Regions from separate parts of the Pelagibaculum spongiae genome, predicted to be linked through region 2. Evidence: riboswitches for the same ligand, from Rfam matches in the RefSeq annotation. Region 2 holds a riboswitch; the other holds the start of a gene.
The links. Region 2 has a riboswitch for thiamine pyrophosphate ahead of DC094_RS15265 (TonB-dependent receptor). Riboswitches for the same ligand answer to the same signal wherever they lie in the genome.

Region 1 (7,468 bases), on a different contig from region 2:
ACTTCGCTGATTAATTGATCGAGAAAATCAGCTTGCTGCTGGGCCACCTTTTGATAATCTTCGCCAGCGTAGATATCGATCCAGCTCTGATAAGGATTATTAATGGTTTGAATTTTGGATAGATTTTGGCCGATGTGAGCATAGCCAATCGCACATGGTACGAGTGCGGCGTATAGATCTGCCAGTTCGCCTTGCATGCCTTTATCTAGTACATAGCGGGTGTAGGCTACGGTGGCGACATCTTCGTCTAGTGCTTCTAGGTCTGCTTCGTTCAAGCCCCAATCTTTACAGTAATCAATATGTAAGCTGATTTCTTCCAGCACAAGAGATGTTACACCCGGTAGGCTTTTACGCATTAAATCCAGCGTTGGCGATTTGTAAACTGCTAGCGCATAGGCACGGGCGTAATGTTTTAAAAACAGATAATCCTGCTGTAAGTAATGTTTAAAGCAAGCCATCGATAAACTGCCGTCGGCCAGTTTTTTTACAAAATCATGTTCGATATATTGTTGCCAATCTGTTTTGCAATATTCGATTAAATCCTGGTATGTCGCTTTGCGTGTCATGCTTATATTTCCTTTTACGACAATAATTACGGGATTAAATACAATAATTTAGCATTTAATGGCGCTTTAATTACGCCCTTTTTCTGCATGAAATCAGCAAAGGTTTGATAGCGCTGTGGATCAATAGCACTAGGGCGCAATGCAAAGCGCGGCAGGGTATCGATCCAAGCGCGGCGGTTCAGCTCACTATCTAAAGTATCTGGTTTATAAGCTTTAAATTCTTGCCAGGCTTGTTGCGGATGATTGACGATATATTGGCTGGCTAATTCCAGTGCCCGATTGAATTTAGCTAGCATGGCTAAGTCAGCTGTTTTGCTATTGGCGACAAATATTAGTTCATCGTATGGTGGTACGCCGTGCTCTTCGAGGAAAAACGCTTTGGCTTTAGCACCTTCTATATCAAGCTGATTTAATTCAAAATTTCGATAACCACCAAAGATAGCATCGACTTTTCCTGACATTAACGATGCCGATAACGCCCATCCCACATTAACCAGTTTTACATCATCAAAGCTAATACCTGCGGTTTCTAACATGGTACCTAGGGTGGCTTTTTCGTATCCACCCAGCGAAGTGCCGATGGTTTTTCCCTTAAGGCTAGCGAGGGAGTCTAGTCCTTTGCCTTGCAGTACCGTTAGGGTATTTAATGGCGTAGCAATTAGAGTTGCGCTACGCACTAGCGGCAAGCCTTCGGCAACATCCATGGTTAATTGAGGCTGATAAGTTACTGCAATATCGACCTTTCCTGCTGCGACCAGTTTGGGCGGCAAGCTAGGGTCTGCGGGCTCTTGAATCGTGACGTTTAAACCTTGGTCGGCAAATAAATTGCGTTGTTGCGCGATAATAATCGGGCCATGATCGGGGTTAACAAACCAGTCCAACATTAAACTGACATCTTGTTTGGCAAAGGCGCTGGTGTTTATCATTAGTAGTGCCAGCAGTAGTATTTTTTTCATTATAACTATTCCTAAGGTTTTGCTTTTTATTAAAATTGGCAGGTTAGAAAAAACAGGCGGCCATTAATTTTCTGGCTGCCAGGGAATCATTTTTTTGAGTAGATAATCGCTGAGGTAATACAAGCTAACGGCCATGCTGGCTAGCACCAGTAATGCAGCAAACAGTTCGGTTATTTGCATTCGGGCATTGGCTTGTATCATTAAATAACCGAGGCCCTCGCTGGAGCCAACCCACTCACCCACTACCGCCCCAATGGGCGCAATTACCACTGCGATACGAATGCCAGAAGCTAGAGAAGGCAAGGCTGCCGGTAGGCGAATATGTAGCAATTGTTTTAATTGACTGGCTTGCATGGTTTGGGCGAGGTCGAGAAAACCCTGGGGAGTTTGGCGCAAGCCGTCATAGCAGCAGGTAGCGATTGGGAAAAAGATGATAATTGCCGACATCACTACCTTGGAGGCAATGCCGTAGCCCAGCCACAACATTAATAAAGGTGCGATAGCAAATACCGGCACCGCTTGAGAGGCAATTAATAAAGGCAATAACCAGCGACGTAGCGAGCTAAATAAATGCAGTTGCAATGCTAATAACCCACCACTAAAAATCCCCAGCATTAAGCCTAAAATAATTTCAGTTAAGGTCACCCAACCATGGTTTAGAAATAACTGTGGTTTTTGCCAGAGCAGCTGAATTACCTTCACCGGTTGTGGCAGTAAATAACCTGGAACTTCAAAATAGATCACTGCGCCTTGCCAGAAGGCACCTAGCATCAATAGGCTGGTAAGGCCTCGTATCAACATGGAATCAAATAATTTATCCATGCCATACCTCTGATTTTTCGTGCTGATCTGTAAGGTCAGGTGTTGCCCGATTTTGCGTTAGCAAATGCAAAAGTTGTTGTTGGCTGATGGCTAACTCGGCATTTAGTGGCCTCGGGGGGGAGGGTTGTTGGAAGCGATAAAGATTCAATGTTGCCGTTTTTCATCAGCAATAATTGATCGGCTAACCGTAATGCTTCTTGTGGATCATGGGTGATTAATAAAACGGTACGGTCTTTTAATAATTCAGCGCTAATGTTTTGTAGCTGGAAGCGAGTAGGGGCATCTAGCGCAGAAAATGGTTCATCCATTAACACCACTGAAGCCGGTCGTATCAAGGTTCTTGCAAGGGCTGCTCGTTGACGCATGCCGCCAGATAGTTGTGCTGGAAATTTCTCCAAATGATCAATTAAACCGACTTGTTCTAATATTTGTTTGGCTTTTTTTAGTAACTGTTTTTTGTCAGATGATTTCCCGGATAGTTTCTGATGTAAACAGACATTGTCTAACAAGTTCAGCCAGGGCAGTAATAAATCTTGTTGGGCCATATAGCTAAGCCGGCCAGCCAAGGGTTGTTGGTCACTGGTGAGTAGCTGGCCAGAGTATTGGCAATTTTTGGGTAATAAACCGGCAATCCAACGTAATAGACTGGTTTTGCCACAGCCGCTAGCACCGAGTAAACAGCTCCATTTTGCCGCAGGAAAAGTAATATTTAGGTTTTCAAATACAGCGGGTTGCTCTGGATTGAACTTCAATCCAAGTCCTACCAGTTGCAGCCCAACGGCTGGCGTAATTTCGCTGAGCATGGCCTATAAATCCAGTTGTTTTATTGCGACTGAAGAAAGATCCAATGGAAGTTGTTTTTGGTTATGCTGCTGATAAAAATGATGAACTGGGCCATGTCCTTGGCCAATGTGTAATTGATCGGCATGAGCTAAAGCACCGGTTAGCCAGGCTTTAGCTGAGTGAACGGCTTGTTGTAGGAGTTGCCCCTGAGCGATGAATGATGCAATTGCAGCAGATAGCGAACAGCCCGTGCCATGGGTATTTTCGGTTTCAATTCTAGGGCTTGATAACTGAATGATTTTTTGATTGATAATTAACAAATCATTACTGGTGCTATCTGATTGTAGATGGCCGCCTTTTAATAGAATAGCTTGGGCGTCGAGCTGACGTAGTTGATTGATTAAGTTCAACATTTGTTGTTGGTTTTGTGGCACAGCTTGGTCGGTGAGCGCTGCGGCTTCGGGTAAATTTGGCGTAATAATACTCGCCAGAGGAACCAGTCGTTGTTTTAAGTTATGAATTGCCGATTGTTCGAGCAATAAATCGCCGCTGGTTGCGACCATTACTGGATCGAGCACTATTGGGATTGTGGGGTACTGCTCTAAAAAACTGGCAATAGTCTGAATGATTTTCGCTTCAGCCAACATGCCAATTTTTATTGCCTGAATATTTAAATCATCGAAGACCGCGGTGAGTTGTTGCTGAATGAAATCAGCAGAGATAGGAAGTATTCCCTTAACCGCTAAGGTATTTTGTGCCGTTAGTGCAGTAATTACCGAGCAGGCATAGCTGCCAGTTGCAGAGATCGCTTTGATATCAGCCTGAATACCTGCACCGCCGCCGCTATCTGAACCGGCAATTGTCAAGATGATCGGCGTTTTATGTTCGGTTTTTTTTGATTGGTCGGGTGTCGGGTGTCGCGAGGTGGTTGGCTGAATCATGGAACTTCCTTTGCTTTATTGGCTAATAAGGCAAAGGGACTGGCGAGGTATTTGAAATGGAGCGACGCTTGTAGAGGCTGGTACGCTAGACCCTGTAAGCTATTTGAGCATATTCAAATAGATCTCTGCTAGTTCCCTACGCCAGTATTAACCGGATCAGGTTCTACGGGTCTCAGCATCTTTTTGCTGATCTCAGCCTTACGGCCCCCCGACTAACTTCAGCGCTATGCTATTTCGTGGAGTCAAAAGCTGTCAATGGAAGTTTTCAACAAAGGATTGAAGGTCGTTGACCGTTATTCACCGGAGAGCAATTTCGTGAGTTTCATTTTTAGTTACGACTACTTAGATAGTTGAGTTTTTAAGTGATTAGTTGGCATTAGCTTTGGGTAGTTGTTGCCAGTTGGTTGTATAAGCTGGCGAACAGAAGTCTCGTTTCATCGCCCATTTAGGCTGCAAACTTTCTGCTGCTAATTTTAAGCTGCCGCGGCCAAAGCGCTGGTTAATTTCATCAAGGGTTTTCATCAATTGCTGGCTGTTGTGCATTCGATAGTCTGCCGAGGTTTCTAATAATTGCAGTTGGTTTTTACTTGCCGGGTCTATATCAGACAACCAGACGCTGGCTTTTTGATATTGATAGCCAGGTGCAAACAACTCATGAATTAATGCTTGTGCGTGTTCGGATAAAATCCGGCTGTCATTAATTGGTTTATTTAAACGAATAGATTTGGCTGCAGTGTAAGGTTTATCGCAGTTTTTCCCAGTAGTTAAATGCACCCCTATCTCGCCACAGCAGCTGTTTTGTTGTCGCAATTTTTCTGCAGCGCGACAGGTATATTGGGTGATCGCTTGTTGTAAATCAGCCAGCTCCGTTAATCGTTTGCAAAAAGAGCGAGAACTGATGATTTGTTTGCGTGATTCAATCTGTGGCTCCATCTCTAGACAGGCTTGCCCTTGTAATTCCCGCACTGTTTTTTCTAAAGTGACAGAGAATTTTTTCCGAATCCATAAATGATCGGCGTTCGCCAGGTCAGCAACGGATTCAAAGCCATAGCCTTGCAGTTTTTCTCGTAATCGATGACCAATCCCCCACACCTCGCCAATCGGTAATTGCGGCAGCCAAAGGTTCCTTTGATGTTGTGTAAGTAAACTGGCACAGCCACTTTGACTGTGGCGTTTGGCGATATGATTTGCCAGTTTGGCTAGCGTTTTGCTAGAACCGAAGCCAACGCCCACCGGCATTTTTAATTGCTTAATTAATTGCTGACGTATTTGTCGGCTTAATGAGTAAGGGTCGGCTGGTGGCTGGTTAAAATAAAGGAAGCTTTCATCGATGCTGTAACACTCGATGGCATCACCCCAGCTGAGTAAAATTTGCTGTACTCGTTGAGAAATATCACCGTATAAAGTGTAGTTAGATGAAAAAACAGCCACTTTTTTCTGGCGAAGGTCGTTTTTTATTTGGAAGTATGGGCTGCCCATTGAAATGGAAAGCAATTTAGCTTCTTCGCTGCGCGCAATAATGCAGCCATCATTATTGGAAAGCACCACAATTGGTTTTTTGTCTAGGTCCGGGCGAAATAATCGCTCGCAAGAAGCATAGAAATTATTGCAATCGACTAAAGCGAAGCAGTGAGTCATAAAGGTGTGTTTTGGTGAGCTTATGCGTTTGCTAGCTGGCAGCTAGGACGTAAAGAGTGAATTACTGACGTAACAACACCCCAAATTTGTTCGATCTGTTCTGGATTGCAAGGAATGGCTGGATAACTGTCACAAGTTGACCGAAGTTGCGGCTGTTTTTTGTGATAGCAAAGCTGTTTAACCAACAAACTACCATTAATTTCTGCGATTACGACATCACCTTGCTGGGCGGTGAGCGATCGGTCAACCAACAACAAGTCTTGATCAAAAATACCAACACCTTGCATCGAGTGGCCATCGGCCTGCATAAAAAAACTACTAGAAGGATGCTGAATAAGGTGTTGTGACAAATCCAGAGTGCGCTCTTGGTAGTCTGCAGCAGGGGAGGGAAAACCAGCACTGGCAAAGCCAAGTAGTGGTAATTGTAATGAGCTGGGCAGAGATTGTTGCATAGTATTGGCTCTCTTCTCGGTACTTTTGGCGTTGATTTTTATGATTGCTGGCGATGCTTTTTTGAAAAGACAATCAAACAAATTTAACTGTATGTACGAACAGTATTGCGAAGATTCATAGCCGGCGCAAGTTTTTTGAAATGATTGAAAGTGGTGGTTTAGTCACAACGTTGCGGAAAATCGGCAAGTTATCAACTATGCTGGCTGTAGCTAGTTTGAAACGTGAAATGTGAAACGAAATTGCCCGAAACAGGGAGAGGTTTATGAGCAATCCTAGTGTAAAAGTTAGCAACCAATCGTCTGGTGATATTTATTTAAATGGTGATCCTAATTGGGATGATCAAAAACTACTGGTTAATGGTCAACCAATTGTGCCTAGTGGCGAGAAGGTTAGCAAAGGTGTCGAAGTAGTTGTGAGTGTAGAGTGGGGCGGTAATCGTTCTGCTCATATGATAGGTATGATTATTTCAGATAGTTCTAATTATGACGATGGTGCTGCTTATCAAATGACTTTTGGTGAAGATCCTGAGATGGGCTATATGACGCGCACCGAAACTTATGATTGGGGTGATCCGAGTATTACATATCGTATGAAAGATCGACATCCTTGGGAAATGACTATGGAATTTAAGGACAAAGAAAAAGTAGTTGTTGAATAAGTTAACCAATGATTTCTGTAAAAACGCCAATAATTCATGTTGTTGGCGTTTTTTTTATGGTTTCTTATAGCCAAGCAATCAAGCTGTTTGGCGATGATAATTTTCTGTAACAACTTAACTATTGTCGTAGCTCTTCATTTCATTCAATGTGGTTTTGTAGAAAATAACCAATTTATTCTTAAAAATAGCCCGAACTAAAGGGGGGTGTATTGTTCGAAAAAGAGGGTTGATCCGTATCACTGTCATTCTTGGTTAGCTCTGTGATTATTTGTGGCAGAGTGAAGTTGATTAAATCAGAAGATCTATAAACGTGCTAGCTAGAGGCGCAAGGTAAAATTTAATGGCGATGGTTTTTTGTCAACCTAGTCATTTCGACTTTGATTGGCTTGAAATCTATCTAATTATAGCAATGGTTTGCTTTGCAATAGGTGGTTTGTCACTAGAACCGATGCAAGCTGGCTTGGCTTTGTGCTGGGATCTGTAGTGGCATTGCTGGCCAGTTTGTGTTTTTTGGATTGAAATAATGGCTGGGCTGATGGTGGTTTTTAGCAATTATATGCCAATAATAATCTGAAGTTTGAGCTTGACAGTTTCACTGTGAGTTTTTAGTTTTGTTAAAAACCAATTTAAGGGGACCTGACATGATCGATG
Region 2 (7,468 bases):
ACTTTAAACCGAACTCCAAAGCATTATTGGTTTCGGTATCAAAAGTCCGGTAAACATCATCAATATCCGGATCGTTATTAATGCCACCAGGTTTATAACCACGAGCCAACGAGACATAACCGAGGTGATCGTCATTTAACAACTGCTCAAGTGCGATTTTTCCACCCCACAAATCTTGGCTTCGGCTATTTTCTATATCAGCAGAATTAGCGAATTCATATTCCCAGTTTTCGTAACGTAAACCATAAATTAAATAAGTCCCGTTCCGAAGCTCACTATTCAACTCACCGTATGCAGCAATAGATCGAATATCTAAATCGCTGACATATTGAGTTTTGGTGGTTCGATTTCTAGTCAATTTTTCATCACGGTTGGCATGATAAACACCAAAAACCCAGTCAGTTGTCTGATTGAAAATCGCACCATCGGCACCTGACAGCAAACGTAAATCAACTGTATTTCGATTAAATTCTCTTAAATACTGGTCAAAATAGTTGTACCCCAGCGGATGCAAACCATCAAAAGACCAGTCTTCATCAAACCCGTAATCAATCTTGTTATTGCTACCAGAGAGATCCAGCTGAATATTAACCACAGTATTTACTTTGCCATCCCAGCGAATGCTGGCGGCATTGGTTTTCTGTCGATCATGACCAGGTTGGTCAGAATCGGTTTGACGCGCTTCTTGTTTGTCATAATCCAAGGTAAATGCATCATAACCATTATCAATATCAGCACGTAGCAATGTGATATCAACATTATGATCAGCCGCCGGTTGCCAACTCAATTTGGCACGCAGCACTTGCTCATCAATATTGTTTGTATCATCTCGGTTGACGCGAACATTTTCGATAAAGCCGTCGCTGGCGGTCTGATTCCAAGCAACTCGCGCCTGAAGATTGTCAGCTAAGCTGCCAGAAACCGCACCACCAATACCCCAGCTATCGTAATTGCCCAACTTGGCTTTGATATAACCTTCGGTTTCCTTCGTAGGCGCCTTGGAATCGACATTAATAAAACCTGCCAGTGCATTGGCACCAAAACGTGTGCCCTGTGGGCCACGCAAAATTTCAACCTGTTGAACATCAAACAGCGTTGCCGCCCCGCCTAACCCAGTCATGTCGATACCGTCAATTTGCAAACCCACCGACGGGTTCACCGGCTCAACAAACTGGCTGCGCTCACCTATTCCTCGAATCTGGAAATAACGCGCACGCGAACTACCACCGGCAAAATTCACATTAGGGGCGAAACTTAAAATAGCTTCTAGATGATCCGCCGAACGCGCTTCAATTTGCTGGGCATTCACTACCGAAATTGCTTCTGCTAACTGGTCAATATCGGTATGGCGGAAATCGGCTTGTACTTGAATCGTCGGCAAGACTTCAGCCGTCGAATCTTGCGCAGCAACCAGCGTTGGCGATGCAAAGATTGAAAGAGAAACTGCTAGCGCTAACGGTTTGCCAGCAAAATATCGATGGTATTGATTTGTTTTCATTGGGTCTTCCTTAAAAATTAAGAGAAAGACCCGGCGACTGCGCAGGAGCTTGCAAGCAAGCCCATTAAAATGGGAGGAGTCGTAATGTACATGTTGCTTCAGACGATTCCAGCCGATTCCTACGCCGGTACTAACCGGATCAGGTTCTAGGGGTTCGGCAAAATGCGCATCTCAGGCAAAATCTTTTAACAGATTCATAACCACCCCCTGGCTGAGCGGGAGCTTAACAAGAGATCACCAGACAACCTAGTTCAAACCGATAAAACGACTTAAGCCAGCCGATAGATAACCATCTGAACTTCAGGGCGAATACAACAGACAGGTGCGTTTAAAGAAGAGTTTGATTAGAGTATCGGCAGATTCCCCTAACAGTGATGTCTCCAATGCTTTGGATAAAAGCTTTTCATATTATCGCGATGGTCTGCTGGTTTGCTGGACTGTTCTATTTGCCGCGTTTGTTTGTTTATCACGCATCAACTGAAGATCAGGCAGGTAAAGATCGGTTTCATATCATGGAACGAAAACTATATCGCGGCATTATGAACCCCTCGATGATGGTGACGGTGATTCTTGGTCTGGCGATGTTAATTCCCAATTGGGAGTTTTATAAAAGCATGGGCTGGATGCACGTAAAGCTGACACTGGTCGCGATACTCATTGGCTACCACATATACTGCGGCAAATTAATGCGCCGTTTTGCCACCGACGACAATCACAAAAGCCATGTGTTTTATCGTTGGTTTAACGAATTTCCAGTGCTGATCTTACTTGGCGTGGTCATTCTGGTAGTGGTTCGACCTTTTTAAAACGTCTGCTGTAGGTTTGATGAGTGTTAACGAAATCAGACACTTTTTACTGCATCGCACAATGTCTGATTGCGCCTCAGGCTTATCAAACCTACGACGAACCACAGTTTAAATTTAACAGGAGCTAACACGCCACAATGAACCAGCCAACAAAAGGCCAGCCGGTAAGCCAACAACCGGTGGTGTTATGTTTGTCAGGTCTCGATCCATCCGGTGGTGCAGGTTTATCTGCCGACATTGAATCGATCGCAGCTCAAGGTGGCCATTGTGCCGGTATTGCAACTGCACTGACGGTGCAAAACAGTCGCGGTGTTAGCGACTTTCAACCCATCAGCCGCGATTTTATTGCCCGCCAGCTGGCTGAACTGTTAGATGATATGCAATTTTCTGCGATTAAAACCGGCATGTTGGCCGATGCCAATTTAGCCAAACTGGTGTGTAATTTAGCGCAAGATCATGCCGAAAGCCCGCTAGTCATCGACCCAGTAATTAAAGCTGGCAAGCGCAGCTTGGCACTGCCTGATTTAATTGATGCATTGCGCGAACTGATTGGCCATGCCACGGTTTGCACCCCTAATTTGCCAGAAGCTGCGGTATTAGCTGAATGTGATGAAGATGAAATTGACCTGATGGTTCGTTGGTTTGCTAATACCGGTTGCCGCTATTTGCTATTAACCGGCGGTCAATGCGACAACCAGCGAGTGATTAATCGTCTGTACGATTTACAATCCAACCCATTGCAAGACCCTAAGCTGATTCAAACCCTCAGCTGGCCACGACTTACCGGTGAATTTCACGGCACTGGCTGCACATTGGCAGCCACTTTAGCCACTCGTTTAGCATTGGGTGAAAGCATGCAAACTGCCAGCCGAAAAGCACAAACCTTTACCTGGAAATCATTGCAAAGCCCCTGTACGCCGGGTACAGGTCAACAATTTCCCAATCGGCTCGGCAAATAATTATCGGGTTGTCGCCAAGCGCGGCAACCACAGTTTTTTAAAAAATTCAGAGTTCAGAGAGATTCACTGTGACCCACGATCAGAAGTTAGCTTGCCTGCGCGGCCTTTATGTCATTACCGATGAACAACTCACCGCTGGCGATAGCTTGGCTAAAAAACTGGAAGCCGCATTAGAAGGTGGCGCCAAAGTGGTTCAGTACCGGGATAAAAGCCACGGTTTTGATTATCGACTGGCACAGGCACTTCGAGCGCAAACCTTATGCTTTGCTTACGATGCCCTGTTTCTAATCAATGACGATATCGAACTCGCTTCTTATATGCTGGCAGACGGCGTTCATCTCGGTCAAAGCGATATATCGCTAACCGAAGCTCGAGAAAAACTGGGTGAAAGAGCCATCATCGGTATTAGCTGTGAAGGCTCAATCGAGCTGGCAGAAAAAGCCGTCGAGCAAGGTGCTGACTATATCGCCTTCGGCGCGATCTACCCTTCCAAAACCAAACCCGATGCGGCCACGATTTCGGTGGATGTTGTACAACAAGCCAAACAAAAATTTACGCTACCGGTCTGTGCGATTGGTGGCATTGAACTGAGTAATGCCCAGCCCTTGCTGAATACTGGCTGTGACATGCTTGCGGTGGTGAATAGCGTTTTTGGACAAGACGATATTCAACAAGCTGCCACAAGCTTTAGTCAGATGTTTGAGGAAAATTAAATGAGCGCCAATATGAGCAAATCCCACGACCTATTCGTAAAAGCCCAAGATGCAATCCCCGGCGGTGTTAATTCCCCGGTAAGAGCTTTTAAAGGCGTTGGCGGTGATCCGGTATTTATGAAACGCGCTAAAGGCGCTTATATGTACGATGCCGATGACAAAGCCTATGTCGATTATATTGGCTCATGGGGCCCAATGGTATTGGGTCACAACCATCCAGAAGTGGTGGCAGAAGTTCACGCGGCGGTTGATCGTGGCATGAGTTTTGGTGCACCGACTGAAATTGAAATCCAAGCCGCAGAAATGGTTCGCAAGCTAGTACCTTCAATGGAACAGGTGCGCATGGTGAGCTCCGGCACCGAAGCTACCATGAGTGCGATTCGCCTCGCCCGTGGTTTTACTGGTCGCGATACCATTGTGAAATTTGAAGGCTGCTACCACGGCCACGGTGATTCACTGTTGGTTAAAGCCGGTTCTGGTTTGCTGACCTTGGGCACTCCAAGTTCTCCAGGTGTTCCTGCTGATTTGGCAAAACACACCCTGACGCTGGATTACAACAATCTGGAACAAGCGCAGCAGATGTTTGCCGAGAAAGGCTCGCAAATTGCCTGCCTGATTTTAGAACCCGTTGCTGGCAACATGAACTGCATTCCACCAGTACCCGGTTTCTTGGAAGGCCTGCGCAAGTTATGTGACGAATCTGGCACCGTACTGATTTTTGATGAAGTCATGACCGGTTTTAGAGTTGCTTTAGGTGGTGCCCAAGCTTATTACGGCATCACGCCAGACTTATCGACTTTCGGTAAAGTGATTGGCGGCGGCATGCCAGTTGGCGCATTTGGCGGCAAACGCGAAATCATGAATTACATCGCACCGCTTGGCCCGGTTTATCAGGCAGGTACCTTGTCAGGTAACCCAGTCGCCATGTCCGCCGGTTTAAAAACCATGCAGCTAATCAGCCAGCCAGGTTTTTACGAAGCCCTAACTGAAACCACTGCCAAGCTAGTGGCTGGTTTGCAGCAAAAAGCTGATGAAGCCGGTATTCCATTTTTCAGCCGCAGCATTGGCGGCATGTTTGGTTTGTTTTTCACCGACCAAGGCCCGGTTGATAATTTCGAACAAATCACCAACTGCGATACCGAGCGCTTTGGTAAATTCTTTCACTTAATGCTCGAGCAAGGTATTTACCTGGCACCTTCTGCCTATGAAGCAGGTTTTGTATCTGCCGCGCATACTGATGAAGAAATCCAAAAAACTTTAAATGCCGCAGAAAAGGCATTTTCTCAGTTGTAATAATCTCTTCATTTTGCGAACAAAGCCTTGTTTGACTTTTTGTCTGCAAGGCTTTTTTATGAGCGCGCTTTAATTTAAAAAACACATTGACACTTGCCTACCCCTTGAAAAATCAACCCATATATTAAATTCCAAACACGCACAACCTTGACTTAATATTATTGATATTTATATAAAAAACAAAGCCTTCTTTTATGGTAAAAACCTCTTGTCATGCTTACTTTCCCTTTTATCCATCATTGTTTGCTAATAAAACATCTGACATTCCTAATGCGTAGCTATTTATTTATTAATTAATTGAGCAATCATGAGTCCCATTAAGTTCATTCTTAACGGGCATGGAGGCTGGACGATTAAAAATGGATTTTGTAGAGTACCTTTAAATTCCTGGATGATATTTTATCATCAAATAAACCGTATGCTTTCAGCAGATAAAATATACAGCATGATTGATTTAGATTTATCCAGAGAAAGTAGTCTGGATAACTTCGACAGTATTAATGATCAATTAACACAAGTCCCCAACATGACGCTCCATCCCAACAGAGAAGACGACATGTCGTACGATGCAATACTTAAAGAACATAACCTAGCCTCAGGAAGCTCATTTATTTTTGTCGATTTTGACGAACCCAAAAATCTGGATTGGGTAATGGCTGCATTACGTCAAGAAGTCACACATGTATATGATGTCGGTACAGAAATTGAATTCCATTGGGGCGCTTGCAGAGTCACCGACTTGAATAGCACCGGAGGAAAGTACCTTGGTATAAATGCCAATATGGACAATCGGGCTGATGATGGTTCCTATCGTGTGTTGGATAATGCGACTCACCAGATTGAGTCCTTGATATTACGTGACCCTTTTAACAATCAGGTTGAAAAACTTGGCAGAGTTATTCCAAGGCCAACACCTACTAGAAGACGACCAGCATCAGCTCCGCCATCTCCAGCACCACGGCGTAATATTTCTCCACCAACTCCGACGCCAAGACGCCACTCTGCTACTGCACCACCAACACCGACGCCACGAAAAAGGCCCGGCTCAGCCCCGCCAACAGCTGCACCAAGAAGGTCTTCTCCAGCAAGCGCAATTGAGGTCATTCGCTCTTCACTCCCGGTTGCTGCGCCACGTAAAAAAAAATAAGCAACCATGCATGCTAGCAGGATATGGTACAAGCCACCTTTGATGGCATACCAAAGCACTTAAGCGAAAAACAAACAACTATGAATAAGTAATGGTAAACCTTGGTTTCAATTCAAAGTATCCCCCTTCCATTTCTCATATGAATTTTAAATAACGGGTGAATATTTCCATTATTATCAAAAATAAAAAGCTACTAATTAGTTGTTGCATTGGTTTTCGCATAATTTCAAATGGTATTGCGCATCCGACTTGAAAAATTGATGCCGGTGTAACTATCTGCGAGTACTTACGCAACGACCAATACCATGCTAAGGGTCGCAAATTAGGGCGGTAGAATTTAATAGATGCCCTATCTCTTTCGGCACTTGATTTTATGCAGGTAGCTAGATTAGCGGGGTGCCATCTGACGCTTTGTATTGTTCGTCAGATGCTACAGAAATACCATGTTGAAAAAAAAACACTTTCAACAATCAGTTGAAACTATTAAATAGTTTTAAACCCTACCATCCTTGATATCTGGATTCCGGCATCCATGCTCAGAATGACGATGTTCGGAGGATGCCGCTGGAACCATCACTCCGTAAGGAAGTGCAAGAATGCACGGATTAGGGCGACGCAGGATGCCAAAGCCGAGAGTGGCGGGATCTAGTCACATGGAAGTGGTGCTCAAGCAAAAATAATACCGCAGATTCTAAACACGTTCTAACAAGTAAACCAATATCTTTAGCTAACATAAAAAACGCACCTGAAAAGGTGCGTTTTTTATTAATTACAACTTAATTAGAAATAATCTTTTACTTAAACAGCGCTAAATACTCGCCATATCCCTGCGCGACTAATTGGTTAACTGGCACAAAACGCATTGACGCAGAGTTCATGCAATAACGTAACCCTGCTGGTTGCGGGCCATCGGTAAATACATGCCCCAAGTGAGAGTCGGCATTTTTAGAGCGAACCTCAACTCGACTGGCAAATAAAGCATTATCTTATTTTTCAACAATGTTGCTAGCCACTAGCGGGCGGCTAAAACTCGGCCAGCCAGTACCTGACTT

Region 1: another riboswitch for thiamine pyrophosphate. It lies ahead of thiD (bifunctional hydroxymethylpyrimidine kinase/phosphomethylpyrimidine kinase); the one in region 2 lies ahead of DC094_RS15265 (TonB-dependent receptor).

Annotation. Positions count from the first base shown of each region.
Region 1 is NZ_QDDL01000004.1:388,587-396,054, reverse strand. Features, by position in the region: gene tenA (thiaminase II) at 1-566, opposite strand, end outside; gene DC094_RS12235 (ABC transporter substrate-binding protein) at 593-1,522, opposite strand; gene DC094_RS12230 (ABC transporter permease) at 1,586-2,344, opposite strand; gene DC094_RS12225 (ATP-binding cassette domain-containing protein) at 2,380-3,147, opposite strand; gene thiD (bifunctional hydroxymethylpyrimidine kinase/phosphomethylpyrimidine kinase) at 3,151-4,068, opposite strand; TPP riboswitch at 4,185-4,289, opposite strand; gene DC094_RS12215 (Y-family DNA polymerase) at 4,435-5,706, opposite strand; gene DC094_RS12210 (LexA family protein) at 5,727-6,158, opposite strand; gene DC094_RS12205 (hypothetical protein) at 6,422-6,817, shown strand; gene DC094_RS12200 (hypothetical protein) at 7,459-7,468, shown strand, end outside.
Region 2 is NZ_QDDL01000006.1:237,818-245,285, reverse strand. Features, by position in the region: gene DC094_RS15265 (TonB-dependent receptor) at 1-1,498, opposite strand, end outside; TPP riboswitch at 1,597-1,716, opposite strand; gene hemJ (protoporphyrinogen oxidase HemJ) at 1,882-2,304, shown strand; gene thiD (bifunctional hydroxymethylpyrimidine kinase/phosphomethylpyrimidine kinase) at 2,442-3,263, shown strand; gene thiE (thiamine phosphate synthase) at 3,332-3,976, shown strand; gene hemL (glutamate-1-semialdehyde 2,1-aminomutase) at 3,989-5,269, shown strand; gene DC094_RS21885 (putative adhesin) at 5,577-6,416, shown strand; partial or broken gene msrB (peptide-methionine (R)-S-oxide reductase MsrB) at 7,211-7,468, opposite strand, start outside.